Regions from separate parts of the Streptomyces sp. NRRL S-378 genome, predicted to be linked through region 1. Evidence: riboswitches for the same ligand, from Rfam matches in the RefSeq annotation. Region 1 holds a riboswitch; each other region holds the start of a gene.

Region 1 (9,431 bases):
CGTCAGCGCCGTGGTCGCGGTCCTCGCACCGGTCCTGGCGGGCACCGCCATGCTGATCTTCCTGCTCGTCGGCTACATCCTGAAGATGATCGAGCCCGAACCGGCCTTCGCGCAGACCATGCTGACGGCGGGTTGGCTCTTCGGGGCGCTCACCGCGGCCGCCCTCCTCTTCGCCGTGATCGGTCTGCTGGTCACGGCTGTCCGCAACAGCGCGACCGAGGTGGCCGCGGACGAGACCGAGGCCATACCCGACGAGGTGGCGCGGGCCCGCGAGGCCTGGCGGCACGCCCTTCTGGAGCGCGGCATCATCCCGTTCCTGCGGGACGCGCTGGCCGATCCGAGCGCGGGCCCGGGGTTCCCGACCCCCCGCACGCCAGGGGCCGGGCGCATCCCCAGTCTGGGGTACACCCGGCCCGACTTCACCAGTCCGGGAACCCCTTCGCAGGGGTCCCCGCCCGGCTACACGTCACCGGACTTCACGAGTCCGGACTTCGGCGGTCAGGAGCAGAGGCCGGAGTAACGGCTCCGGCCGGCTCCGCGGCCTACTTCAGCGCCTTCGGCAGGTGGTTGGGGTCCATGGGGAGAACCGGCTGCGCGTTGGCCCGCAGCGGCGGCGGCGGGTCGCCCGGGTTGGGCTGCGGTACCGCGTCGTTCCACACTCCGTCACACGTGAGCGCGTCGGGAGTGCCCGGGACCACGGTGCAGAACGTCTCCCAGATCTCTCCCTCTTCGGTGATCACTTCGATCTCCAGCCGGTTGGCCTGGTGGGAGATGGATACCCCGCAGGCGCCTTCCGGATAGTTTCCCTCTTCGTTGGTGGTGAGGTCGTACCAGATCCAGGGGCCCACGGTGGTGTTCTGGATCTCGCGGACGCCGGCGTAGGTGATGCCGTCGGGGGTGAGTGCCGCCTTGAACTCGCGGTCGCTGTTGTCCCGGACCCCGTCGACGTCCACGCAGGCGCCCGTGCCGGTCGCACCCGTCGCGCCGGTGGCACCGGTCGCGCCCGTGGCACCCGTCGCGCCCGTGGCACCCGGCTCGCCGCGCGGACCCGTGGGGCCGGTCGGACCCGTCGGACCGCGCTGGCCCTCGCACTTGTCGCCGCCGCCGCGTGGGCCGGCCTGGACGTCCACCGCTCTCGGATCGTGGTTCGAGCTCTTCTTCGTCGTGCAGTCACCACCGCCGGTGGGAGTTGCCGACCGGACCGTGGCGGCCGCCTGGACGGTCTGCGCGGTGGCGAACGCCGGACTGGCGATGCCCGCCATCACCAGGGCCAGTGACGCCAGCGTGCCTCCCTTCACCACAGCACTCCGCCGGGCCACCGGGCCGAGGGGTGACCTGGTCCTGTTCACGGGGCTCATATACGCCGCTCCTTCTCGAAACCGAAACGAACGATGGGCGATCGGCCCGGACGGGCCGCCTCGCTCATAGTCGGTAAATCGGATTGCAGAAATGAGGCGCCCCGCACCGCAGTCATCTCATCGGACCAGCGACAGACCCCCAATGGCGGCTCTCATCGCGCCTTCCTTGCACCCCATTGGCCGGATCCCTACGGTCGCCTCACGATCGTCTTCACCACCACCGTGGACGGGATCCTTGAAAGCAAAAATCTGCCTGAACATGATCGTGAAGAACGAGGCCGCGGTGATCAGGCGCTGTCTCGAATCCGTACGCCCTTTGATCGACACCTGGGTGATCGTCGACACCGGGTCGACCGACGGCACCCAGGAGATCATCCGGGAATTCTTCAGTGATCTCCCCGGTGTCCTGCACGAACGCCCCTGGAAGGGTTTCGACGGCAGCCGCAGCGAGGCGATCGACCTGGCCCGCTCCAGCGCGGACTACCTGCTGTTCATCGACGCGGACGACGTGATCGAGGTGGAGCCCGGATTCCGGATGCCGGAGCTCACTTTCGACGCGTACGGCGTCGCCGTGCACCACCAGCCCGTCATTCACTGGCGGCCGGCTCTGGTCTCGACCCGACTGCCCTGGAAATACGTCGGTGTGCTGCACGAGTACCTCGATTGCGAGGAGTCCTTCACCCGAGGAGAACTCGAAGGCTTCCATATCCGCATCGTCGGCGGCGGAGCCCGCCAGGGCGAAGGGGGCGACCGGGAGAAGTACCTCCGCGACGCCGGGATCCTCGAAAAGGGCCTGCGCGAAGAACCCGGGAACGCCCGCTACGCCTTCTACCTGGCCCAGAGCTGGCGCGACGCGGGCGAGCCGGAGAAGTCCCTGGCCGCCTACGACCACCGGGCCTCCATGGGCGGCTTCGCCGAGGAGGCCTACTGCGCCCGGCTCTACGCGGCACGCCTCGCGGCGGGCCTCCGGCGTCCGCCGGCCGAGGTGATGGACCGCTACCTCCGCGCCCACGAGAGCCGTCCCGGGCGGGCCGAAGCGCTCGGCGATCTGGCACGCCTGTGCCGTCTCGACGGACGTTTCCCGCTGGCGTACCTGTTCGCCCGTCAGGCGGCGCGGATCCCGAGGCCGGACGACATCCTGTTCGTCGAGTTCGACTGGTACGAATGGCGCGCGCTCGACGAGCTCGCCGTGTCCGCCTACTGGGTCGGGGCGTACGAGGAGTCGCTGCAGTGCTGCGAGCGGCTCCTGCGGGAGGGCAGGCTGCCGGAGAGCCAGCGTGAACGGGTCGTTGAGAACCGCGCGTTCGCCCTGGGCAAGCTGGGACCGGAGTACCAGGTGGTGGCCTGAGGGCCACTGTTCCGGCACGGCCGAGGGGCCGGACGCGTCCATGGCGGGGGATGCGTCCGGCCCCTCGGCCCTGTCCCTACCGTCCGGTGCGGTTCGGGAAGCCCTTGCCGCGGAGGGCCACGACCGGACCGGGGGTCAGTTCGGTCCACCCCTCGTCCCAGACGAAGGTGGTGCCGTTGGTGTCACCGTGTGTCTGGTAGACCCGGTTGTCCGTGGTCAGGACCCTGATGTAGGTGTTCGTTCCCTGGTTGACGAGGGCGATTCCGCAGGCCGTGGCGGCGGGAAAGCCGGGGTTGTCGCCGTCCGAGACGTTCTGCCAGACGGGCACGCCTCCGGCCGTGGCCGCGCGGCCGGCGTAGGCGGCGCCGTTCACGAGGACGACACCGAACGACTCGCTGTTCGAGGTTGCGACGGAATCGATGTCCCGGCAGCGAAGAGTGGCACCCGTGGCCCCGGTCGCACCGACCCCGCCCGTGGCCCCCGTCGCACCGGTGGAACCGGTGGCCCCGGTCGGTCCAGTGGGGCCCGTAGCACCGGCAGCCCCATCAGCACCGGTAGCACCCGTAGGACCGACCGCACCATCTGCACCCGTGGCGCCCGTAGCACCGGTCGCGCCATCTGCACCCGTGGCCCCGGTAGCACCGTCGGCACCAGCCATACCCGTCGCACCAGTGGCACCAGTGGCACCTGTAGCCCCGGTGGCACCATCCGCACCCGTAGCCCCAGTCGCACCGTCGGCACCCGTGGCGCCCGTCGGGCCGGTCGGGCCCGTCGCGCCGTCCGCGCCATCGGCACCGTCCGCGCCGTCCGCCCCCGTGGCTCCGGTCGGTCCTGTCGGTCCGGGCCTGCCCGGCTCGCACCGGTCGCCGCCGCGGGGGCCGGCCAGGAGGAGGTCCAACGCCGTCCGGCCGTCGTCCGGGGCGGAGTCCGGGCCCCGGTCCGGCTCGAGGTCCGCCCACGGGTCCGGCTCCCGGTCCCGGTGGTGGTGCCCGTCCGGTTCGCAGCCGTCCCCGCCCGCGCGGCTCGCCGCGTCGACCCGCTCGGCCGCCCGGACGCCCTGCGCCACGGCGATGGAAGGGCCGGCCACTCCCATCATCACCAGGGCGAGCGACGCCAGCGTGCCGGCCTTGCGCCACGTACTCCTCGGCAGGGGGCCAAGGGGCGACCTGGTCCTGTTCTCGGGGCGCATACCACTCCTTCTCGAAACCGGTCGAACGATGGTGGCGGGCCTCTCCGGCCACATCGGTAGCGTGTGAACCGCCGCCATGAGCAGGCGGGACACCTCGCAGAAAAGTCCACTTATCGGACTATTGATGCGACACCAATGGCCTCCCCTGCCGGACCACGGCCCGGCCCCCTCCGTCCGACGGCACGAAAACGGGCGGACCCGCGACTCCCCCCATGGGTCGCGGGTCCGCCCGTCCGCAGTCGGGTCCTGCCGGCCGGCCTCAGTCGGCCAGCGGCAGGTAGACGCGGTTGCCCGAGGCCGCGAACTCGGCGGACTTCTCCGCCATGCCGGCCTCGATCTCATCGGCCTTCAGGTCCCCGCCGTGTTCACGGCGGATGTCCTGCGAGATCTTCATCGAGCAGAACTTCGGACCGCACATGGAGCAGAAGTGCGCGGTCTTGGCCGGCTCGGCGGGCAGGGTCTCGTCGTGGAACTCACGGGCCGTGTCCGGGTCCAGCGCCAGGTTGAACTGGTCCTCCCAGCGGAACTCGAACCGCGCGTCGGACAGGGCGTCGTCCCACTCCTGGGCGCCCGGGTGCCCCTTGGCGAGGTCCGCGGCGTGCGCCGAGATCTTGTACGTGATGACGCCGGTCTTGACGTCGTCCCGGTTGGGCAGGCCCAGGTGCTCCTTGGGCGTGACGTAGCAGAGCATTGCCGTGCCCCACCAGGCGATCATCGCGGCGCCGATGCCCGACGTGATGTGGTCGTAGGCGGGCGCGACGTCGGTGGTCAGCGGGCCGAGCGTGTAGAACGGCGCCTCCTCGCAGATCTCCTGCTGGAGGTCGATGTTCTCCTTGATCTTGTGCATCGGGACATGGCCCGGACCCTCGATCATCGTCTGCACGTTGTGGCGCTTGGCGATGGTGTTGAGCTCGCCCAACGTCTTCAGCTCGGCGAACTGCGCCGCGTCGTTGGCGTCCGCGATGGAACCGGGGCGCAGGCCGTCGCCCAGCGAGTACGTGACGTCGTACGTCGCCAGGATCTCGCAGAGCTCCTCGAAGTTCGTGTAGAGGAAGTTCTCCTTGTGGTGCGCGAGGCACCACGCGGCCATGATCGAGCCGCCGCGCGAGACGATGCCGGTCTTGCGGCGGGCGGTCAGCGGCACGTACGGCAGCAGCACGCCGGCGTGGACCGTCATGTAGTCGACGCCCTGCTCGGCCTGCTCGATGACCGTGTCCTTGTAGATCTCCCAGGTCAGGTCCTCGGCACGGCCGTCGACCTTCTCCAGCGCCTGGTACAGCGGCACGGTGCCGATCGGGACGGGGGAGTTGCGCAGCACCCACTCGCGGGTGGTGTGGATGTTGCGGCCCGTCGAGAGGTCCATGACCGTGTCCGCGCCCCATCGGGTCGCCCAGGTCATCTTCTCCACCTCCTCCTCGATGGAGGAGGTGACGGCGGAGTTGCCGATGTTGGCGTTGACCTTCACCAGGAACTTCTTGCCGATGATCATCGGCTCGATCTCGGGGTGGTTCACGTTCGCGGGGAGCACCGCGCGGCCTGCGGCGATCTCCTCGCGGACGACCTCGGGGGAGACGTTCTCGCGGATCGCGACGTACTCCATCTCCGGGGTGATCTCGCCGCGGCGGGCGTACGCGAGCTGCGTGACGGCGGCGCCGTCACGGCCCCGGCGGGGCTGGCGGGGACGGCCCGGGAAGACCGCGTCGAGGTTCTTGAGGCCACCGCGCGGTGAGGTGTGCTTGATGCCGTCGTCCTCGGGGCGGACCGGGCGCCCGGCGTACTCCTCGGTGTCGCCGCGGCTGATGATCCAGTTCTCGCGCAGCGGCGCGAGGCCCCGTCGCACATCGGTGTCGATCTGCGGGTCGGTGTACGGACCGGACGTGTCGTAGAGCGTCACGTCCTTGCCGTTGGTGAGGTGGACCTGGCGGACCGGCACCCGGATGTCGGGGCGGGAGCCCGCCACGTAGCCCTTGTGCCAGCCCGGCTTGCGCTCGGTCGAGCCGTCGGCGTCCTGGCTGACGGCAGGCGTGCGTGCGTCCTGAATGGTCATGAGACCTATCTCCCTACGCCGGCATTACCCGGTAACAGGTTCGGCGGTCGACGCAGCCTCCTCCCGTGCGCATCCGTGATGCGCGTACGGTGATCAGCGTCCTCTCAGCCCGGTGCTCCGAGCTCCCGCGTTGTGCAAAGTAGCCCCCACGCTAGCGTCATCCATGGCGTGCTGAACAGTGGGCCCCCTCATCTCTTGCGATGATCTGTTGGTGACGTCATCGCCGCAGCCCCCCACCGAGCCCAATGAGCCCAGTGCCCACTCCGGCCACGCGCACGACGGCCATGGTCACTCGTCCGGCCATTCCCACGGCCATGCGCACAGCCATGGACACGGGCCGGCGGCCCCTGTCTCGAAGCACCTGCGCAAGGTCATCGCGGCCGTGCTGATCCCCTTCGCCGCCGCCGTCCTCGTCGGCCTGGTGGTGCTGTGGCCGGGCGGCACGCCCGGCCACGAGCGGACCGGGGTGGGCTTCGACCGGCAGACCCAGCAGGCCAGGGTCGTCTCGCTGGAAGAGGTCGACTGCAAGTCCGTGAACGCCTCTCAGGCAGCGCCGCCCGGCGGGTCGCCGTCGGGCGGCGCGGCGCGGGCCGCGCAGACCGGGGACTGCAAGAAGGCCACCGTCGAGATCGGCACCGGCCCGGACAAGGGACGCACCTTCGTCGAGATCGTCCAGCCGGGCGCGCCACGGCAGTTGGCGGACGGCCAGGAGGTGGTGGTGGCCTACGCCCCGGACGCGCCCCGCGACCTGCAGTACTCGGTGATCGACGTGAACCGCAAACTCCCGCTGGCGGTGCTGGCCGGCATCTTCGCGCTCGCGGTCGTCCTCGTCGGGCGGATGCGCGGGCTGTTCGCGCTGATCGCACTGGTCGTCAGCTTCGGCGTGCTGACGCTGTTCATCCTGCCCGCCATCCTCCAGGGATCGAACCCCCTGGTGGTCGCGGTGGTCGGGGCGAGCGCGATCATGCTGATCGCGCTCTACATGTGCCACGGCCTGACCGCCCGCACCTCGGTGGCGGTCCTCGGCACGCTCGTGTCGCTGCTGCTGATCGGCCTGCTCGGCTCGGTGTTCATCGACTGGGCGTTCCTCAGCGGCAACACCGACGACAACACCGGGCTGATCCACGGGCTGTACCCGGACATCGACATGAGCGGTCTGCTGCTCGCCGGCATCATCATCGGATCGCTGGGCGTGCTCGACGACGTGACGGTCACCCAGACCTCGGCGGTCTGGGAGCTCCACCAGGCCGACCCGTCGATGGGGCCGCGGGCCCTCTACCGGGCCGCCATCCGGATCGGCCGCGACCACATCGCGTCGGTGGTCAACACCCTGGTGCTGGCCTACGCGGGCGCCGCGCTCCCCCTGCTCCTGCTGTTCTCCATCGCCAACAGCAGCGTGGGATCGGTCGCGAACAGCGAGCTGGTCGCGGTGGAGATCGTGCGCACCCTCGTCGGCTCGATCGGGCTGGTCGCCTCGGTGCCCGTGACGACGGCGCTGGCCGCGCTGGTGGTTTCGGCCGACCGGCCGGAACCCCCGGCCGTCGCACCGGGCTCGGGACCGGTGCGCGGCGGCCGGGGCCGGCGGCGCAAGCGCTGAACGGCTGTTCAGCCGGCGTTCTGCTCGTTGTGCTTCGACTCGGCGAGGATCCGGCCGAGCGCCTCGTCCAGGTGCTCCTCGAAGTCCCCGGTGTTGCGCTCCTGTCCCAGCGGAACGATCCGGTCGGTGCGGTCGAGGAACGCGACGAGCGGTGCCGCGCCGGCCCTGAACAGGGCCCGGTCGCCGCCGACCTGGAGCCGGATGTGGACGTCGGACAGCTCCTCGGGGCTGGTGGGAGCGATGTGCACATCGCCGTCACCGCACGGCTTGTTGATGCCGTCGAGGAGCAGCTCCCGGCCGAACGCCCAGGTCACGGGCGCGTCTCCGGGAAGGTGGAAGGTCAGGCGGACTGCGTAGGGATCACGGGCGTCGTACCGGAGTTCCACCGGGATCCGGAACGAGAGCTCCTCGGAAACGAGGAAGCTCATCATGACCTCTGCCTGTACCGACTCGCGCATTGCCTACCCCGCTGTAGTGGAAGTGGCCAGGAATGATCCCCCAGGGCCCTCTTGACAAGAGTGGTGGAAGCGCTCGCAGATCACAAGGAGTGAGTTTTCAGATACTGATAGAGAAGGAGAGGGTGCTCAACAGCGCGCCTACTTCACTCCGTAGCCGATCGACTACATACAGCAATCGATCCTCCTGGTGCAGGGGCAAAGAAATGGCCATGGTCGCCGCCGCGTCCCCGGCCGTGATGGGGATGGCGGCGCAGACCGTGCCGAGGGCATATTCCTGCCTTTCGATCACAGGCTGCATTCGCCCGAGGGCCCCGATCCGGTTCTCCAGGGAGCGCAGATCGCGCACTGTATAAGGGGTGATGGCCTCTACCGGATGGCGGTCGTAATAGTCCTTGCGCTCGCTCTCGTCGAGCTGGCCGAGCAGGCACTGCCCGATGGCGTGCGCGTATCCGGTCTCCCGGAAGTCGGCCCACTCCTCGCACGCCGGACGGCCCGGGGTGTCCGAGACCCCCACGACCTCGATTTCACCCTCGCGGTAGACCGCGAAGTAGACGGGCGCCCCGACCACGTCGCGGAAGTGCGCGAGCGAGTCGAGGATCATGCTGCGACGTTTCTGCTGGAGTCCCCCGACGGCCAGCCTGCCGGCTGCGTCACCGAGTACGAAGACTCCGCCCTGTCTGCGCAGATAGCCCTCGTGCGTCAGGGTGCGCAACAGGTGGTAGGCGGTGGGGAGCGGGAGCCCGGCCTCCCGCGCCAGCTGCTTCGCCGGGGCTCCCCCGCTGTGGGATCCCGCGGCTTCGAGCAGCCTCAGCGCCCTCTGCACCGAACCGATCAGTGTCGGCACACCGGCATTGTGGACCGGAGACAAAGCTCACCCCCAGGCGTGGCTGCGGGCCTTCAGGGGTGGCCCGCCCTGCGGGGGCCGCCCCCGCGCATGCCGGGTCCTGGGGGTCGCGCTCGGCGGTTCGTCGCCATCACCACAGGTCAGGCGGTGAGGGCGGCTCTCGGTACCCAGGGATCGGCACAGGTCGCGACTCTATCCACCGGTTCCGGGGCCGTGAGCGGTTTAGGGCGTCACGTTCCCTCAGCTGGGTTAACGGGGGAACCGCCCCCCGAGGTCACCTACCACTCGCCGGAGGAGGACTTCGAACGCCCACCGCCGAGCCTCTTCACGACGAAGATCAGACCGGCGACGAGGCCGACGAAGAGAAGCAGCTTGAAGGCGAACGAGATCAGTGCGCCCAGGACGCTCGTGATGACACCGCCGAAGACGAACAGGGCCAGCAGCGGAACGGCGACCCACTTAACCCACCAGGGCATGCCTGCGAATATCTCTCGGATGCCGTTCATGTCCTCGACCTCTTCCTGGTCTTCCCGTCTGTGACTTCCTGCTCTCGATGCTAGGAGGCCGCGGGCTCCGATCGGGGCCCGCGA
Region 2 (9,431 bases), on a different contig from region 1:
GACTCCTTGAGCAGCCGCACCAGGTCGGCGGCGTAGTGCACGCCCTCGGGGTGCGGCACCCAGTCGGCCATCGGGTCGCCCGGCGGATCGCCGCGCAGGGCGAGCATGTTGCGGATGCCGGCGTCGGCGAACTGGCCGATGACGTGGCGCAGCTCGGCGATGGAGTGGTCCACGGCGGTGAGGTGCGCGACCGGGGTCAGCGTGGTGTCCGCGGCGATCTCCTGGGTGGCCTTGACGGTGCCGCCGCGGGTGGAGCCGCCGGCTCCGTAGGTCACGGAGACGAAGCTCGGGGATACCGCCTCGACCCGGCGCAGGGCGTTCCAGAGGTTGCGTTCGCCCTTCTCGGTCTTGGGGGCCCAGAACTCGAAGGAGTACGAGCGCCCGGACGCGAGGAGGTCACGGACCGTGTGTGCGCGGTCCGACCAGGTGGAAGCGGTACCAGAGGCCATGTGGGCAGGTTAGACGCGGCCCGGCACTCCCCGAAGCGGCGTCCGCCTTTTGGACACGTTTTTGGACACCTGCGGCCTCACCTCTGGCCGGGAAGGGCCTGTACGGGCTTCGACGGCGCGGAATGCCACGGGCGTCCGGTCGGACGGGGCCGGGGGTGGAGCGCGGGGGCCGGGGGCGGGGCCGGCACTCAGCCGAGGCGGGCCCGGACCCGCTTGGCGAGGTCCGCGGCGGCCGCACCGGGGTCGGAGGCCTCGGTGATCGCGCGGACGACCACGACGCGGGTGGCGCCGGCGTCGAGCACCTCGTCCAGGTTCCCGGCGTCGATGCCGCCGATGGCGAACCAGGGCCGGTCCTGTTCCAGGGAGGCCGCGTAGCGGACCAGGTCCAGGCCGGGGGCGTGGCGGCCGGGCTTGGTGGGGGTGGGCCAGCAGGGCCCGGTGCAGAAGTAGTCCACGCCCGGTTCGGCGGCGGCCGCGGCGACCTCGTCCTCCGCGTGGCAGGAGCGGCCGATGAGCACCTGCCCGCCGAGGATGGCGCGGGCCGCGGGAACCGGGATGTCGCCCTGTCCCAGGTGCAGGACGTCGGAGCCGATGGCGTGGGCGACGTCGGCGCGGTCGTTCACGGCGAGGAGCCTGCCGTGGCGGCGCGCGGCCTCGGCGAACACCTGGAGGTGTTCCAGTTCCTCGGCCGCCTCCATGCCCTTGTCGCGGAGCTGGACGATGTCCACGCCCCCGGCCAGGACGGCGTCGAGGAACTCGGGGAGGTCACCCTGGCGCTTGCGGGCGTCCGTGCACAGGTAGAGCCGGGCGTCGGACAGCTGCATGGGTGTACCCCCCGTGATGGAGGCGGTGTACGGGCGCGGGGGCCCGTACACCGCGGTGGAGCTACTGCGGATCAGGTCAGAGGGCGAGCGCCTGAGCGCGGCGCTTCACCTCCGTGCCGCGATTCTCGCTCAGCGCCTGGGCGGGGGTGCCCGGCAGGGTCGGGTCGGGGGTGAAGAGCCACTCCAGCATCTCCTCGTCGGAGAAGCCGTCGTCGCGCAGGACGGTCAGGAGGCCGACGAGGCCCTTGACCACCTTGTCGCCGTCGATGAACGGCGCCGGAACCTGCAGGGCCCGGTTCTCGCCACGGCGGACGGCGATGAGCTGCCCTTCCTTGACCATCTGGCGGACCCGCGTCACCTCGACGTTCAGCATCTCCGCGATGTCGGGGAGGTACAGCCAGTCGGGGACGAGGGAATCGATCTTTGCGTCAATCTCGGTCACGGACCAAGCCTGCCACCTCCCACCGACAGCCGGTAGCCGGGCGGCCCGTCCGTGGCACGCCGCCCGGGCCGGCCGGGCCGGGCGGGCCGGGCGGCTACGCGGTGGCCGATTTCAGCGGGGTGCCCGGGTCGGCGACCCTGGCCGGGTCCACCGGGACGCCGGTCTCGATCAGCTTGCGGCCCTGCGCCAGGTCGCGGGGGCGGCCGACCGCGAGGACCGCGGCCAGGGCGCCGTCCCGCAGCCAGCACACCGACCAGGTCTCCTGGTCCGGGTCGCCGCGCCGGACGAGGGTGTCGGCCCCGCCGTGGTGGCCGGCGTACTGCACGAAGCGCCCGAACTGCTCGGACCAGAAGTACGGCACCGGGTCGTAGACCGCGGTGGGTTCCCCGGCCAGGATGTTCGCCGCGACGGCCCGCGGGCCTTGGAGGGCGTTGTCCCAGTGGTGGACCAGCAGCCGCGCCCCGTACCGCCCGGACGGGAAGGAGGCGCAGTCGCCGACCGCGTAGACCCCCGGCAGGGAGGTCAGCAGGTGGGCGTCCGCGGTGACCGAGCCGTCCGCTCCGCGTTCCACGCCGGATCCGGCCAGCCATTGCGTGGCGGGGCGCGCGCCGATCCCCACGACCACCGCGTCGGCGGGCAGGGTCCTGCCGTCGGCCAGGAGGACCCTGCCCTCCTCCACGGCGGCCACCCTCGCGCCGGTGATCAGTTCGGCGCCGGCCTGCCCGTACCAGCGCGCCATGGGCTCCGCGACCTCGGCGGGCAGGGCGCCCGCCAGCACCCGGTCGGCCGCCTCCACGACGGTCACCGCGCAGCCGGCCTCCCGGGCGGCGGTGGCGAACTCGGCGCCGATCCAGCCCGCGCCGACGACCACGACCCGGGAGGCGGCCGTCAGGACCGGCCGCAGCCGCGCCGCGTCGTCCAGCGTGCGCAGCAGGTGGACGCCCGGTACGCCCTCGGCGCCGGGGAGGGTCAGCGGCTGCGCGCCGGTCGCCAGGACGAGGACCCCGTACGGGACCGGTCCCGCCTCGGTGTCCAGCTCGTGGTCGGCGGCCCGCAGTCCGCTGACCTCGGTACCGAGGCGGAGTTCGATGTCCAGGCCTTCGAAGTCCACGTCGAAGGCGGAGTCCTCGGCCTTGCCGAGCAGGACCGCCTTGGACAGCGGGGGGCGGTCGTAGGGCTGGTGGGGTTCGGCTCCCAGCAGGGTCACGGGGCCGGTGAAGCCCTGCTCGCGCAGGGCGACCGCGGTCTGCACCCCGGCCATTCCGGCGCCGACGATCACGACGCCGCGCTGATTGTGTTCCGTCTGCTCGCTCACCCGGCCACCCTAATCATCTGACGCTCCGTCAGGAACAGGTGCCGCCTTACCCGCCGTCCACGGCCGGGATAGTCTGGCAACCGTACCTATCGCGGGAGTCCGGCGCACCGGGCTGAGAGGGAGGCTGGCCGGCCTCCGACCGTACGAACCTGATCCGGGTCATGCCGGCGAAGGGAGGGGCTGGACGCCCATGCACTCGTCTCGAAAGGGATCCGACGTCCTCGTCATCGGGGGCGGCATCATCGGCCTGGTCACCGCCTGGCGGGCCGCGGCCCGCGGACTGAGCACCGTACTCGCCGACCCGGCACCCGGCGGCGGCGCCGCCCAGGTAGCAGCCGGCATGCTCGCCCCGGTCACCGAACTGCACTACGGCGAGGAAGCCCTCCTCGGCCTCGGCCTCGCCTCCGCCGAACGCTATCCGCAGTTCGCGGCCGAGCTCACCGACACGAGCGGCGGCATGGACATCGGCTACCGCGCCTGCGGCACCCTTGCCGTCGCACTCGATGCAGACGACCGCCTCCACCTGCGCGAACTGCACGCCCTCCAACGCCGCTGCGGCCTGGAGTCCGAATGGCTCACCGGCCGCGAGTGCCGCCGCCTGGAACCCATGCTCGCCCCGGGCGTCCGCGGCGGACTGCGCGTCGACGGCGACCACCAGGTGGACCCGCGCCGCCTCGCCGCCGCGTTGCTGTCCGCCTGCGAGGGCGCCGGGGTGACCGTCCACCGGGCGGCCGCCGAACAGCTGCTCACCGCCGCGGACCGGGCGACCGGCGCCCTCCTCGACGACGGCACGGAGCTGCACGCCGACCAGGTGGTCCTGGCCGCGGGTTCGCTCAGCGGCAGGCTGGCGGGCGTACCCGCCGAGGTGCTGCCGCCCGTGCGGCCGGTCAAGGGGCAGGTGCTGCGGCTCGCCGTGCCCCCCGCCTACGCGCCGTTCCTCTCGCGCACCGTACGGGCGGTCGTCCGCGGCAGCCACGTCTACCTCGTGCCCCGCGAGAACGGCGAACTCGTCATCGGCGCCACCAGCGAGGAACTCGGCTGGGACACCACCGTCACCGCGGGCGGGGTCTACGAACTCCTGCGCGACGCCCACGAACTGGTACCCGGCATCACCGAACTCCCGCTCACCGAGACGCGGGCGGGACTGCGCCCCGGCTCGCCCGACAACGCCCCCCTGCTGGGCCCGACCGACCTGCCCGGCCTGCACCTGGCCACCGGGCACTACCGCAACGGGGTGCTGCTGACCCCGCTCACCGGCGAGGTGATGGCGGAGCTGCTGGTCACCGGCGAACTGCCCGAGATCGCACGCCCCTTCGCCCCCCGCCGCTTCTCCGCCGCACGTCAGGAGTCGTACGCATGACCATCTCCGTCAACGGCGAGCCGCGCGAGGTCGCGGCCGGCGCCACGCTCGACAGCGTCGTGGCCACCCTGACCGCGGCCACCTCCGGGGTGGCCGCCGCGCTCAACGAGACCGTGGTCCCGCGCGGCCAGTGGCCGGCCACCCCCGTGGGCGACGGCGACCGCGTGGAGATCCTCACCGCGGTCCAGGGAGGCTGACCGGCATGGCCGACGACCTCTTCACCCTGGGCGACCGGACCTTCTCCTCCCGCCTGATCATGGGCACGGGGGGCGCCCCGAGCCTGGACGTGCTGGAACGCGCCCTGGTCGCGTCCGGCACCGAACTCACCACCGTGGCCATGCGGCGCCTGGACCCGACGGTGCAGGGCTCCGTCCTCTCCGTCCTGACCGGGCTCGGCATCTCGGTCCTGCCGAACACCGCGGGCTGCTTCACCGCGGGCGAGGCCGTCCTCACGGCCCGGCTCGCACGGGAGGCCCTCGGCACCGACTGGATCAAGCTGGAGGTGGTCGCGGACGAGCGGACCCTCCTGCCCGACGGCGTCGAACTGCTGGACGCCGCCGAGGTCCTGGTGGACGAGGGCTTCACCGTCCTCCCGTACACCAACGACGACCCCGTGCTCGCGCGCAAGCTGGAGGACGTGGGCTGTGCGGCGATCATGCCGCTCGGCTCCCCCATCGGATCCGGGATGGGCATCCGCAACCCGCACAACTTCGAGCTCATCACGGAGCGGGCGGGGGTCCCGGTGATCCTGGACGCGGGAGCGGGCACCGCCTCGGACGCCGCACTGGCGATGGAACTGGGCTGCGCGGCGGTGATGCTGGCCTCGGCCGTGACCCGGGCGCAGGAGCCGGTCCTGATGGCGTCCGCCATGCGGGACGCCGTCTCGGCGGGCCGCCTGGCCTTCCGGGCGGGCCGCATCCCCCAGCGCCGCTTCGCCGAGGCCTCCTCCCCCGCGGAGGGCCGGGCCGCCCTGGACCCGGAACGCCCGGCGTTCTGAGGACGCGGGCCGGGGTTTCCGGCGGTCCTCGTAGTTCCGGGGCGGGACGGGCGGTCAAGGGTGGCCGAAGGCCATCGCGCAGCGACGCGAGGAACGAGCGCCCTTGAGGGACCGGCACGCACCGGAAAACGATCGGAGGGACGGGAAAACCCCCTACGCGTCACTGACTACCGAATGCTCGGATTCCGATCCCCGGAACGCCCTACCCCTTCACCCCCCGCCCTCCGGGAATTCGGCTTTTCCGGACCCTCGCCGCCCCTTCCGCCACCGCTGCCCCAGGACTCCGCTCCCCCACCCCGCCGCCGCACCCTCCACCCCCGACCGTGCTGGTCACGGCCGGTTTTCGATGGGTGGGCAACCGCCGGGTCGGTGCGGGGGCGCCGAGGGGCGGAGGCCCCGCCCCGCCCCCTCCCCACGTCACAGCTGCGCTGCAAGGCGACCCGCCCCCGCCGGGGTCCCGGCGTCGGCTCGTAGAATCGGCGGGTGGATACGACCCTGGAAGACCCGCTCGTCGGGCGCGTGCTCGACGACCGCTACCGCATCGATGCCCGCATCGCGGCCGGCGGCATGGCCACGGTCTACCGGGCCGTCGACACCCGCCTGGACCGGATCCTCGCCCTGAAGGTGATGCATCCGGCGCTCGCCTCCGACGCCGCCTTCGTCGACCGGTTCATCCGCGAGGCGAAGTCCGTGGCGCGGCTCGCGCACCCCAACGTGGTCGCCGTGTTCGACCAGGGCACGGACGGACCGTACGTCTACCTGGCCATGGAGTACGTTTCCGGCTGCACCCTGCGCGACGTGCTGCGCGAGCGCGGCGCGCTCCAGCCCCGGGCGGCCCTCGACATCCTCGAACCCGTCCTCGCCGCCCTCGGCGCCGCCCACCGGGCCGGCTTCGTGCACCGCGACATGAAGCCCGAGAACGTCCTGATCGGCGACGACGGCCGGGTCAAGGTCGCCGACTTCGGCCTGGTCCGGTCCGTCGACTCGGTCACCAACACCACCGGATCGGTCCTCGGCACCGTCTCCTACCTGGCCCCCGAGCAGATCGAGAGCGGGATCGCCGACACCCGCGCGGACGTCTACGCCTGCGGTGTCGTCCTGTACGAGATGCTCACCGGCTCCAAGCCCCACCTGGGCGACTCCCCCGCGCAGGTGCTCTACCAGCACTTGCACGAGGACGTCCCGCCCCCGTCCTTCGCCGTCCCCGGACTGCCGGCCGGTCTCGACGGGCTCGTGGCGTCCGCCACCGCCCGCAATCCCGACCAGCGCCCCTACGACGCGGCCGCCCTGCTCGGCCTCACCCGTGAGGCCCGCGGCGGACTCACCGCCGTCGAGCTGGACGCCGTGCCGCCGCAGGCGCACGCCGTGGAGCGGTCGTCCGCCGAGGACCGCACCGGCGTGATCCCGCGCCCGGTGACCGCGGAGCCCGTGAACCTCACCTCGCGGTTCGAGACGCCCCCGCTGGACCCGCCCAGCCCGCCCGTGCGCCGCGCGGCGCCCGCCCGGCGGCCTCGCCGCGGCGTGCTGCTGGTGGTCGTCGGCGTGCTGCTGGCACTGGGGATCGGTACGGGTGTCTGGTACATCAATTCCGGCCAGTTCACCAAGGTCCCCAATCTGCTCGGCAAGACCGAGGAGCAGGCCCGCACCCAGCTGTCCGAGGCCGGGCTCGGCGTGAAGGGCGTCGACCGCAAGTTCAGCGACGCCTTCGAGCGCGGGACGGTGATGAACACCGATCCCGCGGGCGGCCGCCGGATCCGCGGCAACGGCGCTGTGACGATCACGATCTCCCGCGGCCCCGAGGTCGTGTCCGTGCCGAACCTCAAGGGCAGGCCCCTGGAGGAGGCCAAGGAGGAGCTCACCAGGACCGGGCTGGCCCCCGGGATCGTCACGCAGGCCTTCAGCCAGGACGTCGCCCAGGGCTCGGTGATCAGCACCAACCCGGCGGGCGGTGAGAAGCGGGCCCCCGACACGGCGGTCTCGTTCGTCGTCAGCAAGGGCCGGCCGGTGCCGGTGCCCGGTGTGACGGGTCTGCCCTTCGAGCAGGCGAAGGCCACTCTGGAGGGTCTGGGCCTCAAGGTGGCGACGGCCCCCGAGCAGGTGAACGCGCCGTCGGACCCCGGTACGGTCGCCAACCAGTCGATCGGCGCCGGGACCCAGGCGGCGGCCGGGGACACGGTCACGCTGACCGTGTCGAAGGGCCCGCGCCAGCTCCCGGTCCCCAACGTGGTCGGCCAGGACGTGGACACGGCCCGCAGGAACCTGGAGGCGGCGGGCTTCAAGGTGAAGGTGGACCGCCCGCTGATCTCCTTCAGCAGGACCGTGGACGCGCAGTCGGTGCTGGGGGGGCAGACCGCGGCCGAGGGCCTGACGATCACCATCCGGATCAAGGGGCTGTAAGCGCACGTGGTACGCAATCCGGTGGGCGGGCACGTCCCCGTCGCGGGCGGGCTGGCCTCGGTCGGGCTGACGTACGCCCGGGAGATGGGCGCCGAGGCCGTCCAGGTCTTCGTCGCCAATCCGCGCGGCTGGGCCACCCCGGTCGGCAGTCCGGCGCAGGACGAGCGGTTCCGCGAGGAGTGCGCGCGGGAGGACATCCCGGCGTACGTGCACGCGCCGTACCTGATCAACTTCGGCTCGCACACCGCCGCCACCGTGGAGAAGTCGGTGGAGTCCCTGCGCCACTCGCTGCGCCGGGCGCGGCAGATCGGTGCGCTCGGGGTGGTCGTCCACACCGGCTCGGCGACCGGCGGGCGCCCGCGGGAGGTGGCGTACGCGCAGGTCAGGGAGTACATGCTGCCGCTGCTGGACGAGCTGACGCATGACGACGACCCGTTCCTGCTGCTGGAGTCGACGGCCGGGCAGGGCTCCTCGCTGTGCTCGCTCGCCGAGGACTTCGGCCCGTACTTCGATGCGCTGGACCACCATCCGAAGCTGGGGATCTGCCTGGACACGTGCCACATCTTCGCGGCCGGTCACGACCTGGCGGAGCCGGGCGGGACGAAGGTGACGCTGGACCTGCTGGTGGACACGGTGGGCGAGGGCCGGCTGAAGCTGGTCCACGCGAACGACTCCAAGGAGGGCGTGGGCGCGCACAAGGACCGGCACGCGAACGTCGGGCAGGGCCACATCGGCCGGGACGCCTTCGCCGAGCTGTTCACGCATCCGGCGATGGACGGCGTTCCGCTGGTCATCGAGACGCCCGGCGGCAAGGAGGGGCACGCGGCGGACGTGGCGCTGCTGAAGGAGCTGCGCGGCCAGCAGTGATCGACCGGCCCTGGCCGTCGGCGCCGGTCCGCACACGGCCGTCCGGGTGACTGTCGCCGCGGGCACTCTTCCGGTCGCCGTCACGGAGCCGGCGGGCAGGCAGCCCTACAACTCGGGGCCCTCCCCCGGCTCCTCCTGGTACGAGTAGCGCTGCTCGCGCCAGGGGTCGCCGATGTTGTGGTAGCCGCGCTCCTCCCAGAAGCCGCGGCGGTCGGCGGTCATGTACTCGATGCCGCGGACCCACTTGGGGCCCTTCCAGGCGTACAGGTGCGGGACCACGAGCCGGACCGGGAAACCGTGCTCGGCGGTGAGCAGTTCGCCGCCCTGGTGGGTGGCGAAGACGGTCCGGTCGGAGGCGAAGTCGGCCAGCCGCAGGTTGGAGCTGAAGCCGTACTCGGCCCACACCATCACGTGCGTGACCTGCGGAGCGGGAGGCGCCAGGGCGAGCACTTCGCGGGCGAGCACACCGCCCCATTCGGCGCCCTGCATGCTGAACTTCGTGACGCAGTGCAGGTCCGCCACGACGGAGGAGAACGGCAGGGCCGTGAACTCCTCGTGGTTCCAGCAGTGCTTGTCGCCGTCGGCGGTCGCGCCGAAGACGCGGAACTCCCAGCGGTCCGGCTTGAACTTGGGCACGGGACCGTAGTGGGTGACGGGCCAGCCCTTCTGCAGCCTCTGCCCCGGTGGAAGCTCCAGCTGCTCTGCTCCCGGAGATTCCCGGCTTTCCGGCTGACCCATGACTCCATGGTGACAGACTGGGCAGGGTGGTCATGACCAGGT
Region 3 (9,431 bases), on a different contig from region 1:
AAAGCGCGGCGCCTCCGCCGTTCACCCGTAGATCTACGACTTCGAGAGAGAATCACAGACTCATGGCGAACTACACCGCCGCTGACGTCAAGAAGCTCCGCGAGCTCACCGGCGCCGGCATGCTGGACTGCAAGAACGCGCTCGTGGACGCCGACGGTGACGTCGAGAAGGCCCAGGAAGCCCTCCGCATCAAGGGTCAGAAGGGCGTCGCCAAGCGCGAGGGCCGTTCTGCCGAGAACGGTGCCGTCGTCTCCCTCATCACCGACGACAACACCTCCGGTGTCATCGTCGAGCTGAAGTGCGAGACGGACTTCGTCGCCAAGGGCGAGAAGTTCCTGGCCGTCGCCAACGAGCTGGCCGCGCACGTCGCCGCCACCTCCCCGGCCGACATCGAGGCGCTGCTCGCGTCCGAGATCAAGCCCGGCCAGACCGTCACCGCCTTCGTCGACGAGGCCAACGCCAACCTCGGCGAGAAGATCGTCCTGGACCGCTTCGCGCAGTTCACCGGCGGCTACGTGACCGCGTACATGCACCGCACGATGCCCGACCTGCCGTTCCAGATCGGCGTCCTGGTCGAGCTCGACAAGGAGAACGCCGAGGTCGCCCGCGGCGTCGCGCAGCACATCGCCGCGTTCGCCCCGCAGTGGCTGTCCGCCGAGGACGTCCCGGCCGAGAAGGTCGAGTCCGAGCGCCGCATCGCCGAAGAGGTCACCCGCGCGGAGGGCAAGCCCGAGGCTGCCATCGCGAAGATCGTCGAGGGTCGCGTCAACGGCTTCTTCAAGGACGCCACGCTGCTCGGCCAGGCCTACGCCCTGGACAACAAGAAGTCCGTCCAGAAGGTCCTGGACGAGGCCGGTGTCACCCTGAAGCGCTTCACCCGCATCAAGGTCGGCATCTGAGTCCGTCCGTACGCGACGGACACCGGACCCCGGTAGGGTCTGAAGCAGTCGTCCGCGCTTGCGCGAGGCGACCGCAGATCTGACGAGGAGGCCATTGCCGTAGAGGGAACCGCAAGGACCCACCGGCAATGGCCTTCTTCGTATGTGCACGAGGAGATCTCCATGAATCAGGGCGTGGACCCCCACACCGCATCCGACGACAAGAGCGACCAGTACAAGAAGGGCCGCCGCTTCATGCTGAAGCTGTCGGGCGAGGCCTTCTCCGGTGGCGGAGGACTGGGCGTCGACCCCGACGTCGTCCACGCCATCGCGCGAGAGATCGCCGCGGTGGTCCGCGACGGCGCGGAGATCGCCGTCGTGATCGGCGGCGGCAACTTCTTCCGAGGCGCCGAGCTCCAGCAGCGCGGCATGGACCGGGCACGGTCCGACTACATGGGCATGCTCGGCACGGTCATGAACTGCCTCGCCCTCCAGGACTTCCTGGAGAAGGAGGGCATCGACTCCCGCGTCCAGACGGCCATCACCATGGGCCAGGTCGCGGAGCCGTACATCCCGCTGCGCGCCGTGCGCCACCTGGAGAAGGGCCGCGTCGTCATCTTCGGCGCCGGCATGGGCATGCCCTACTTCTCCACCGACACCACGGCCGCCCAGCGCGCCCTGGAGATCGACGCCGAAGCCCTCCTCATGGGCAAGAACGGTGTCGACGGGGTCTACGACTCCGACCCGAAGAAGAACCCGGACGCGGTGAAGTTCGACGCGCTGGAGTACGGCGAGGTGCTCTCGCGCGACCTCAAGGTCGCCGACGCCACGGCGATCACCCTCTGCCGTGACAACAAGCTGCCGATCCTCGTCTTCGAGCTGCTCGCCGAGGGCAATATCGCCCGCGCCGTCAAGGGTGAGAAGATCGGCACGCTGGTCAGCGACGAGGAAACCCGGTCCTGAGCAGTCCGCTGCCGGACCGGGCGGCCCCGACCGGCCCACCCGCCCGCCTGAACCATCCATTCAAGACATGCAGGAGCACGTGGTGATCGAAGAAATCCTCCTCGAGGCCGAGGAGAAGATGGAGAAGGCCGTCGTCGTCGCGAAGGAGGACTTCGCCGCGATCCGCACCGGCCGTGCGCACCCGGCGATGTTCAACAAGATCGTCGCCGACTACTACGGCGCCATCACGCCCATCAACCAGCTCGCTTCCTTCGCGGTCCCCGAGCCGCGCATGGCCATCGTGACGCCGTTCGACGCGTCCGCGCTGCGCAACATCGAGCAGGCCATCCGCGACTCCGACCTCGGTGTCAACCCGAGCAACGACGGCCGCATCATCCGCGTGACCTTCCCCGAGCTGACCGGGGAGCGCCGCAAGGAGTACATCAAGGTCGCCAAGAACAAGGCCGAGGACTCCAAGGTCTCCATCCGCTCCGTCCGCCGCAAGGCCAAGGACGCCCTCGACAAGCTCGTCAAGGACAAGGAGGCGGGCGAGGACGAGGTCCGTCGCGCGGAGAAGGAGCTCGACGACACCACCGCGAAGTACGTCGCGCAGGTGGACGAGCTCCTCAAGCACAAGGAAGCCGAGCTCCTCGAAGTCTGATGAACGACTCTTCCTGGCAGCCGGAGCCGGTTCCGGCGGGTCCCGCATACGATGCGCAGGTGGGCCCGCACACTCGGCCCATGCCCATCGTGCCCGATGCCGCCGGCCGTGACTTCGACGACCGGGAAGCACGCGATCGGGGGGCCGCCTCGGACGGCGGCTCCCCGTTCCGCGCCGATACGCCGCCGCAGGAGCCCATGCCCAGCCCCCCGCCTCCGCATGCCGAGCACCCGCAGGACTCCTCCCCCCCGCCGCAGAAGAAGCGGGCGGGGCGGGACCTGCGTGCCGCGATAGGGGTCGGCGTCGGTCTCGGCGCGGTGATCTTCGCATCGCTCCTGATCGTCAAGGCGGTCTTCGTCGGCGTCATCGTCGTGGCCGTCGTCGTCGGTCTGTGGGAGCTCACCTCCCGGCTGCAGGAGAAGAAGGGCATCAAGGCCCCTCTGGTCCCGCTCGCGGTCGGTGGCGCGGCCATGGTCATCGCCGGTTACGTCCGGGGGGCCGAGGGTGCATGGGTGGCCATGGCGCTGACCGTGCTGGCCGTCCTGGTGTGGCGGATGACCGAGCCCCCCGAGGACTACCTCAAGGACGTCACGGCGGGTGCCTTCGCGGCGTTCTACGTGCCTTTCCTGGCCACCTTCGTCGCGATGCTGCTCACCCCCGACGACGGGCCGCAGCGCGTGATCACCTTCCTGCTCCTGACCGTGGTCAGCGACACCGGGGCCTATGCGGTGGGCTGGCGCTTCGGGAAGACCAAGCTCGCGCCCCGCATCAGCCCCGGCAAGACCCGCGAGGGCCTCTTCGGCGCGGTGGCCTTCGCCATGGTCGCCGGCGCGCTCTGCATGGAGTTCCTGATCGACGGCGGCGCCTGGTGGCAGGGCCTGCTGCTGGGCCTCGCGGTCGCGGTCAGCGCCACCCTGGGCGACCTGGGCGAGTCGATGATCAAACGGGACCTCGGCATCAAGGACATGGGCACCCTGCTGCCGGGCCACGGCGGCATCATGGACCGGCTGGACTCGCTGCTGCCCACCGCTCCGGTGGTGTGGCTGCTGCTGGCTGCCTTCGTCGGCACCGGCTGACCGTTCCCGGTCGGGTTATCCTGGAGGGCGCGCCGCGTGTACGCGGTGCGCCCTTTCCGTCCAGCGGCCGAGCCGCGGACCGGCCCTGCACGCGCGGGGTGACCCCCACCTCGTCGTACTGAGGAGTACCGCATGGCCCCCCGTCCCGCTCCGGGTGAGCTCACCTTCGTCGCTCCCCGCGGGGCCAAGAAGCCGCCCCGTCACCTCGCGGACATGACCCCGGCCGAGCGCCGCGAAGCGGTCGCCGCGATCGGTGAGAAGCCCTTCCGGGCCAAGCAGCTCTCCCAGCACTACTTCGCCCGCTACGCGCACGACCCGGCCGAGTGGACCGACATCCCGGCGGGCTCCCGGACCAAGCTCCAGCAGGAGCTCCTGCCGGACCTGATGAACGTCATCCGGCACATCAGCTGCGACGACGACACCACCCGCAAGACCCTGTGGAAGCTGCACGACGGAACGCTCGTCGAATCCGTGCTGATGCGCTACCCCGACCGGGTCACCATGTGCATCTCCTCGCAGGCCGGCTGCGGCATGAACTGCCCGTTCTGCGCCACCGGCCAGGCCGGCCTCGACCGCAACCTCTCCACCGCCGAGATCGTGCACCAGATCGTCGACGGCATGCGCGCGCTGCGCGACGGCGAGGTCCCCGGCGGCCCGGCACGGCTGTCGAACATCGTCTTCATGGGCATGGGCGAACCGCTCGCCAACTACAACCGCGTCGTCGGCGCCATCCGCCGCCTCACCGACCCGGAGCCCGACGGCCTGGGCCTGTCCCAGCGCGGCATCACCGTCTCCACCGTCGGCCTGGTCCCGGCCATGCTGCGGTTCGCCGACGAGGGCTTCAAGTGCCGTCTCGCCGTCTCGCTGCACGCGCCGGACGACGAGCTGCGCGACACCCTGGTCCCGGTGAACACCCGCTGGAAGGTCCGCGAGGTCCTCGACGCCGCCTGGGAGTACGCCGAGAAGTCCGGCCGGCGGATCTCGATCGAGTACGCCCTGATCCGCGACATCAACGACCAGGCCTGGCGGGGCGACCTCCTGGGCCGGCTGCTCAAGGGCAAGCGCGTACACGTCAACCTGATCCCGCTGAACCCGACGCCCGGTTCGAAGTGGACCGCCTCGCGGCCCGAGGACGAGAAGGCCTTCGTCGAGGCGATCGCCCGCCACGGTGTGCCCGTGACCGTGCGTGACACCCGCGGCCAGGAGATCGACGGCGCGTGCGGCCAGCTGGCGGCCTCGGAGCGCTAGCTTCCGCTTTCGGCCGGCCCCATTCGGCCACGGGGTACCCTGTGGCCGAACCAATTGCATATTCCGACAGGGGAGCGCCACAGCGCTGAGAGTGCGGTATCCGTCATCCGCAGACCCTCTGAACCTCGCCCCGGTCATTCGGGGTAGGAAGTTCGGTCACCACTCAAGCTGTTGCGCCCTGCCCGGCGTCCGCTCGCACAGAGCGCCGGGCAGGGCCGCGTCTTCTCCTGGTCATCCCAGGAGGAATTCACCAGTGAGCACCACCAAGAAGATCGCGGGCGCCGCGCTCGCGGCCGCGCTGGGCGTCACCACGCTCAGCGCCTGCGGCGGCGGCGACACCAAGGACAAGCCCGCCGGCGCGAGCGACGCCCCGAAGTCCAAGACCGTCACGCTCGTCTCCCACGACTCCTTCAACGTGACCGAAGCGGTCCTCAAGGAGTTCGAGCAGCAGAGCGGCTACACCGTCAAGGTGCTGAAGTCCGGCGACGCGGGCGCAGCCCTGAACCAGGAGATCCTCACCAAGGGCTCCCCCCGCGGCGACGTCTTCTTCGGCGTGGACAACACCCTGCTCTCGCGCGCCCTCGACAACGGCATCTTCACCCCCTACGAGGCCAAGGGCCTGGGCGGCGTGAAGCCCGAATACGTGCTCGACAAGGAGCACCGCGTCACCCCGGTCGACTCCGGCGACATCTGCGTCAACTACGACAAGGCCTACTTCGCCGACAAGAAGATCGCCCCGCCGCAGACACTGGACGACCTGGTCAAGCCGGAATACAAGAACCTGCTGGTGGTCGAGAACGCCGCGACCTCCTCTCCCGGCCTCGGTTTCATGCTCGCCTCCGTCGGCAAGTACGGCGAGGAGGGCTGGAAGGACTACTGGAGCAAGCTGAAGGCCAACGGCGTCGAGGTCGTCGACGGCTGGGAGCAGGCCTACAACGAGCGCTTCTCCGGCTCCGCCGGCGGCAAGAAGGCCAAGGGCGACCGCCCGCTGGTCGTCTCCTACGCCTCCAGCCCGCCGGTCGAGGTCCTCTACGGCGAGCCGCAGCCGGCCGAGGCCCCCACGGGCGTCTCCACCGGCACCTGCTTCCGCCAGGTCGAGTTCGCGGGCCTGCTGAAGGGCGCGAAGAACGAGGAGGGCGGCAAGGCCCTCGTGGACTTCCTGATCAGCAAGAAGTTCCAGGAGGACATGCCGCTCCAGATGTTCGTGAACCCCGTGACCAAGGACGCCGCGCTGCCGGAGCTGTTCACCCAGCACGGTGTGGTGGTCGACAAGCCGGAGAACGTGGCTCCGGAGACCATCGCCAAGAACCGTGAGCAGTGGGTCAAGGCATGGACCGCGCTCGTCGTGAAGTAAGCGGTACGAAGGAACCGGGCGCGGCGTCGCACGACGCCGCCCCGGCCCCCGGACCGGGGAGGACACCCGGACAGGGCGAGAGCGGCCGCGCCACCGCCGTCCGCCTCGCCCTGATGGCGGTCCCCCTCGCCTTCTTCGGGCTGTTCTTCGCCTACCCCGTCACCGCGATCGTCGGCCGCGGCCTCAAGACCGACACCGGCTGGCAGTTCGGCCGGTTCGGCGAGGTCCTGGCCCGGCCGGACATCGCCGACGTGCTGTGGTTCACCACCTGGCAGGCGCTCGCCTCCACCGTGCTCACGCTGCTGATCGCGCTCCCCGGCGCCTACGTCTTCGCGCGCTTCGAGTTCCCCGGCAAGCAGCTGCTGCGGGCGGTCGTGACCGTGCCCTTCGTGCTCCCGACCGTCGTCGTGGGCACAGCCTTCCTCGCCCTGCTCGGGCGCGGCGGACTGCTGGACGAAGCGGCGGGCGTCCGGCTGGACACCACCGTCTGGGCGATCCTGCTGGCCCACGTCTTCTTCAACTACGCCGTCATCGTCCGCACGGTCGGCGGGCTGTGGGCCCAGCTCGACCCGCGCCAGGAGGAGGCCGCGCGGGTGCTGGGCGCCGGCCGGTTCGCCGCCTGGCGGCGGGTGACGCTGCCCGCGCTGGCCCCGGCCGTCGCCGCGGCCTCCCTCATGGTGTTCCTCTTCACCTTCAGCTCCTTCGGCGTCGTACTGATCCTGGGCGGACCGGCCTACTCCACCCTGGAGGTGGAGGTCTACCGGCAGACCGCCCAGCTCCTGGACCTGTCGACGGCCGCCGTGCTGACGATGGTGCAGTTCGCCGCGATCGGCGCGATCCTCGCCCTGCACGCCTGGACCGTCCGCCGGCGCGAGACCGCACTGCGCCTCGTCGACCCGGGCCGCACCACGCACAGGCCGCGCGGCTGGGCGCAGCGCACCCTGCTGGGCGGGGTCCTGCTGACCATCGGGCTGCTGATCGTGGCGCCACTGGCCGTGCTCGTCGAGCGGTCCTTCGACGCCCCCGGCGGTTACGGCCTCGGCTTCTACCGGGCGCTGCAGGACGCGGGCGCCGGCGGCGGGACCTTCCTGGTGCCGCCGGTGGAGGCGATCTGGAACTCCCTGGAGTACGCGCTCGCCGCCACCGCGATCGCCCTGGTCATCGGGGGACTCGCGGCCGCGGCGCTGACCCGGCGCGGGGGCCGCTTCGTCCGCGGCTTCGACGCGATGCTGATGCTCCCGCTGGGGGTGTCCGCCGTGACGGTCGGCTTCGGCTTCCTGATCACCCTGGACGAGCCGCCGCTGGACCTGCGGACCTCATGGATCCTGGTGCCGCTGGCCCAGGCCCTGGTGGGCGTGCCCTTCGTCGTACGGACCATGCTGCCGGTCCTGCGCGCGGTGGACGGGCGGCTGCGGGAGGCGGCCGGCGTACTCGGCGCGTCACCGCTGCGCGCCTGGCGGGAGGTTGACCTGCCGCTGGTGCGGCGGGCGCTGCTGATCGCGGCCGGGTTCGCCTTCGCCGTGTCGCTGGGCGAGTTCGGCGCGACCGTCTTCATCGCGCGGCCGGACCGGCCGACGCTGCCGGTGGCCGTGGCGCGGCTGCTGGGCCGGGCCGGCGAGCTGAACTACGGGCAGGCGATGGCCCTGAGCACGATCCTGATGCTGGTGTGCGCGGTGTCCCTGCTGCTGCTGGAGCGACTGCGCCCCGACAAGACCTCCGGAGAGTTCTGATGACACTGCTTCAGCTGGAAGGGGTGTCGGTCCGCTTCGGCCAGCGCGCCGTCGTCGACTCCGTCGACCTGGCGGTGGCCGAGCACGAAACCGTCTGTGTCCTGGGCCCGAGCGGCAGCGGGAAGTCCACGCTGCTGCGGGTCGTCGCAGGACTCCAGCAGGTGTCCGGAGGGCGGGTGCTGCTGGACGGGGCCGACCAGGCCGCCGTCCCCGTGCACCGGCGAGGCGTGGGCCTGATGTTCCAGGACCACCAGCTCTTCCCGCACCGCGACGTCGGCGCGAACGTCTCCTTCGGACTCCGGATGCGCGGCGGCCGACGCGGCCGGGGGAGCCGATCGTACGCCGACCGGGTCGCCGAGCTCCTCGAACTGGTCGGGCTGCCCGGGGCGCAGGGCCGCGCCGTGGCCTCCCTGTCCGGGGGCGAGCAGCAGCGGGTGGCACTGGCCCGGGCGCTGGCACCGTCCCCGCGGCTGCTGATGCTCGACGAACCGCTCGGACAGCTGGACCGCGGGCTGCGGGAGCGGCTCGTCGTCGAACTGCGGGGGCTGTTCTCCCGGCTGGGGACGACGGTCCTGGCCGTCACGCACGACCAGGGAGAGGCCTTCGCACTGGCCGACCGGGTCGTGGTGATGCGGGACGGCCGGATCGCGCAGGCCGGGACCCCGCTGGAGGTGTGGCAGCGGCCCGCCTCGGAATTCGTGGCGCGCTTCCTCGGCTTCGAGAACGTGGTCCCGGCGACCGTGGCGGGCCCGGTCGCCGCGACCGCCTGGGGCAGGGTGCCGGTCCCCGCCGGCTCCCCCGAGGGGGAGCAGCGGCTGCTGGTCCGCCCGGCGGGAGTGGTGCTCTGCGAGGCCGGCCTGCGGTGCGAGGTGGTGTCCCGGACCTTCCGCGGCACGCACGTTGCCCTGCTCCTGCGGCCGGAGAACGGCCCGGTACTGGAGGCCGAGTGCGGTCTGGCGGGGGCTCCGGCCGTCGGCCACAACGTCGCCGTGACCTTCAGCCCCGCCGAGGTCCTGGTCCTGCCGCCGGAGAAGAAGCCCTAGGCGGGCCCTAGGCGGCCTTCGGCAGGACGCCGTCGCAGGCGATCGGCAGGTGCCGGGGCCCGCGCAGCACCGCGTTCTGGCGGTACGGAGGCGGGTCCTCCAGCAGCCGGGGGTTGACCAGCCGGCGGGCCAGCTCGCTCAGCGCCAGCTGCGCCTCCTGCCGGGCCAGCGGCGCCCCGAAACAGCTGTGGATGCCGCTGCCGAGCCCGAGGTGCTGGATGTCCTTGCGGTCCGGGTCGAAGCGGTCCGGGTTCTCGAACCGCTTCGGGTCACGGTTGCCGGAGGCCAGGACCAGCCACAGGGAGGCCCCCTTCGGGATGGTGACCCCCGCGACCTCGATGTCGGAGAGCGTCGTGCGCTGCGGCAGCAGCTGCACGGGCGGCTCGTAGCGCAGCAGCTCCTCCACGATCGGGACGGACAGGCCGGGCTCCTCGCGCAGCCGCTGGAGGACGTCCGGGTGGCGCAGCAGCGTCAGCATCCCGTTGGTGATCAGGTTGAC

The links. A riboswitch is a leader RNA that binds a small molecule or an ion and turns the genes downstream of it on or off. The one in region 1 is predicted to bind thiamine pyrophosphate.
Region 2: another riboswitch for thiamine pyrophosphate. It lies ahead of thiO (glycine oxidase ThiO); the one in region 1 lies ahead of thiC (phosphomethylpyrimidine synthase ThiC).
Region 3: another riboswitch for thiamine pyrophosphate. It lies ahead of IH80_RS0107045 (thiamine ABC transporter substrate-binding protein); the one in region 1 lies ahead of thiC (phosphomethylpyrimidine synthase ThiC).

Annotation. Positions count from the first base shown of each region.
Region 1 covers NZ_JOBX01000001.1:200,760-210,190, reverse strand. The annotation lists gene IH80_RS0101030 (hypothetical protein) at 1-520, shown strand, start outside; gene IH80_RS43450 (hypothetical protein) at 543-1,298, opposite strand; gene IH80_RS0101020 (glycosyltransferase) at 1,618-2,706, shown strand; gene IH80_RS45610 (hypothetical protein) at 2,783-3,079, opposite strand; gene thiC (phosphomethylpyrimidine synthase ThiC) at 4,155-5,942, opposite strand; TPP riboswitch at 5,936-6,081, opposite strand; gene IH80_RS0101000 (YibE/F family protein) at 6,121-7,539, shown strand; gene IH80_RS0100995 (SsgA family sporulation/cell division regulator) at 7,548-7,997, opposite strand; gene IH80_RS0100990 (IclR family transcriptional regulator) at 8,095-8,841, opposite strand; gene IH80_RS0100985 (DUF5326 family protein) at 9,120-9,347, opposite strand.
Region 2 covers NZ_JOBX01000047.1:17,350-26,780, forward strand. The annotation lists gene metF (methylenetetrahydrofolate reductase [NAD(P)H]) at 1-449, opposite strand, end outside; gene thiE (thiamine phosphate synthase) at 638-1,273, opposite strand; gene IH80_RS0127515 (Rv2175c family DNA-binding protein) at 1,350-1,715, opposite strand; gene IH80_RS0127520 (NAD(P)/FAD-dependent oxidoreductase) at 1,810-3,030, opposite strand; TPP riboswitch at 3,112-3,223, shown strand; gene thiO (glycine oxidase ThiO) at 3,221-4,390, shown strand; gene thiS (sulfur carrier protein ThiS) at 4,387-4,587, shown strand; gene IH80_RS0127535 (thiazole synthase) at 4,593-5,387, shown strand; gene pknB (Stk1 family PASTA domain-containing Ser/Thr kinase) at 5,871-7,784, shown strand; gene IH80_RS0127545 (deoxyribonuclease IV) at 7,791-8,651, shown strand; gene IH80_RS0127550 (sulfite oxidase-like oxidoreductase) at 8,757-9,389, opposite strand.
Region 3 covers NZ_JOBX01000007.1:98,188-107,618, forward strand. The annotation lists gene tsf (translation elongation factor Ts) at 63-899, shown strand; gene pyrH (UMP kinase) at 1,062-1,841, shown strand; gene frr (ribosome recycling factor) at 1,924-2,481, shown strand; gene IH80_RS0107035 (phosphatidate cytidylyltransferase) at 2,481-3,557, shown strand; gene rlmN (23S rRNA (adenine(2503)-C(2))-methyltransferase RlmN) at 3,690-4,805, shown strand; TPP riboswitch at 4,864-4,973, shown strand; gene IH80_RS0107045 (thiamine ABC transporter substrate-binding protein) at 5,059-6,159, shown strand; gene IH80_RS0107050 (ABC transporter permease) at 6,273-7,889, shown strand; gene IH80_RS0107055 (ABC transporter ATP-binding protein) at 7,889-8,932, shown strand; gene IH80_RS0107060 (cytochrome P450) at 8,940-9,431, opposite strand, start outside.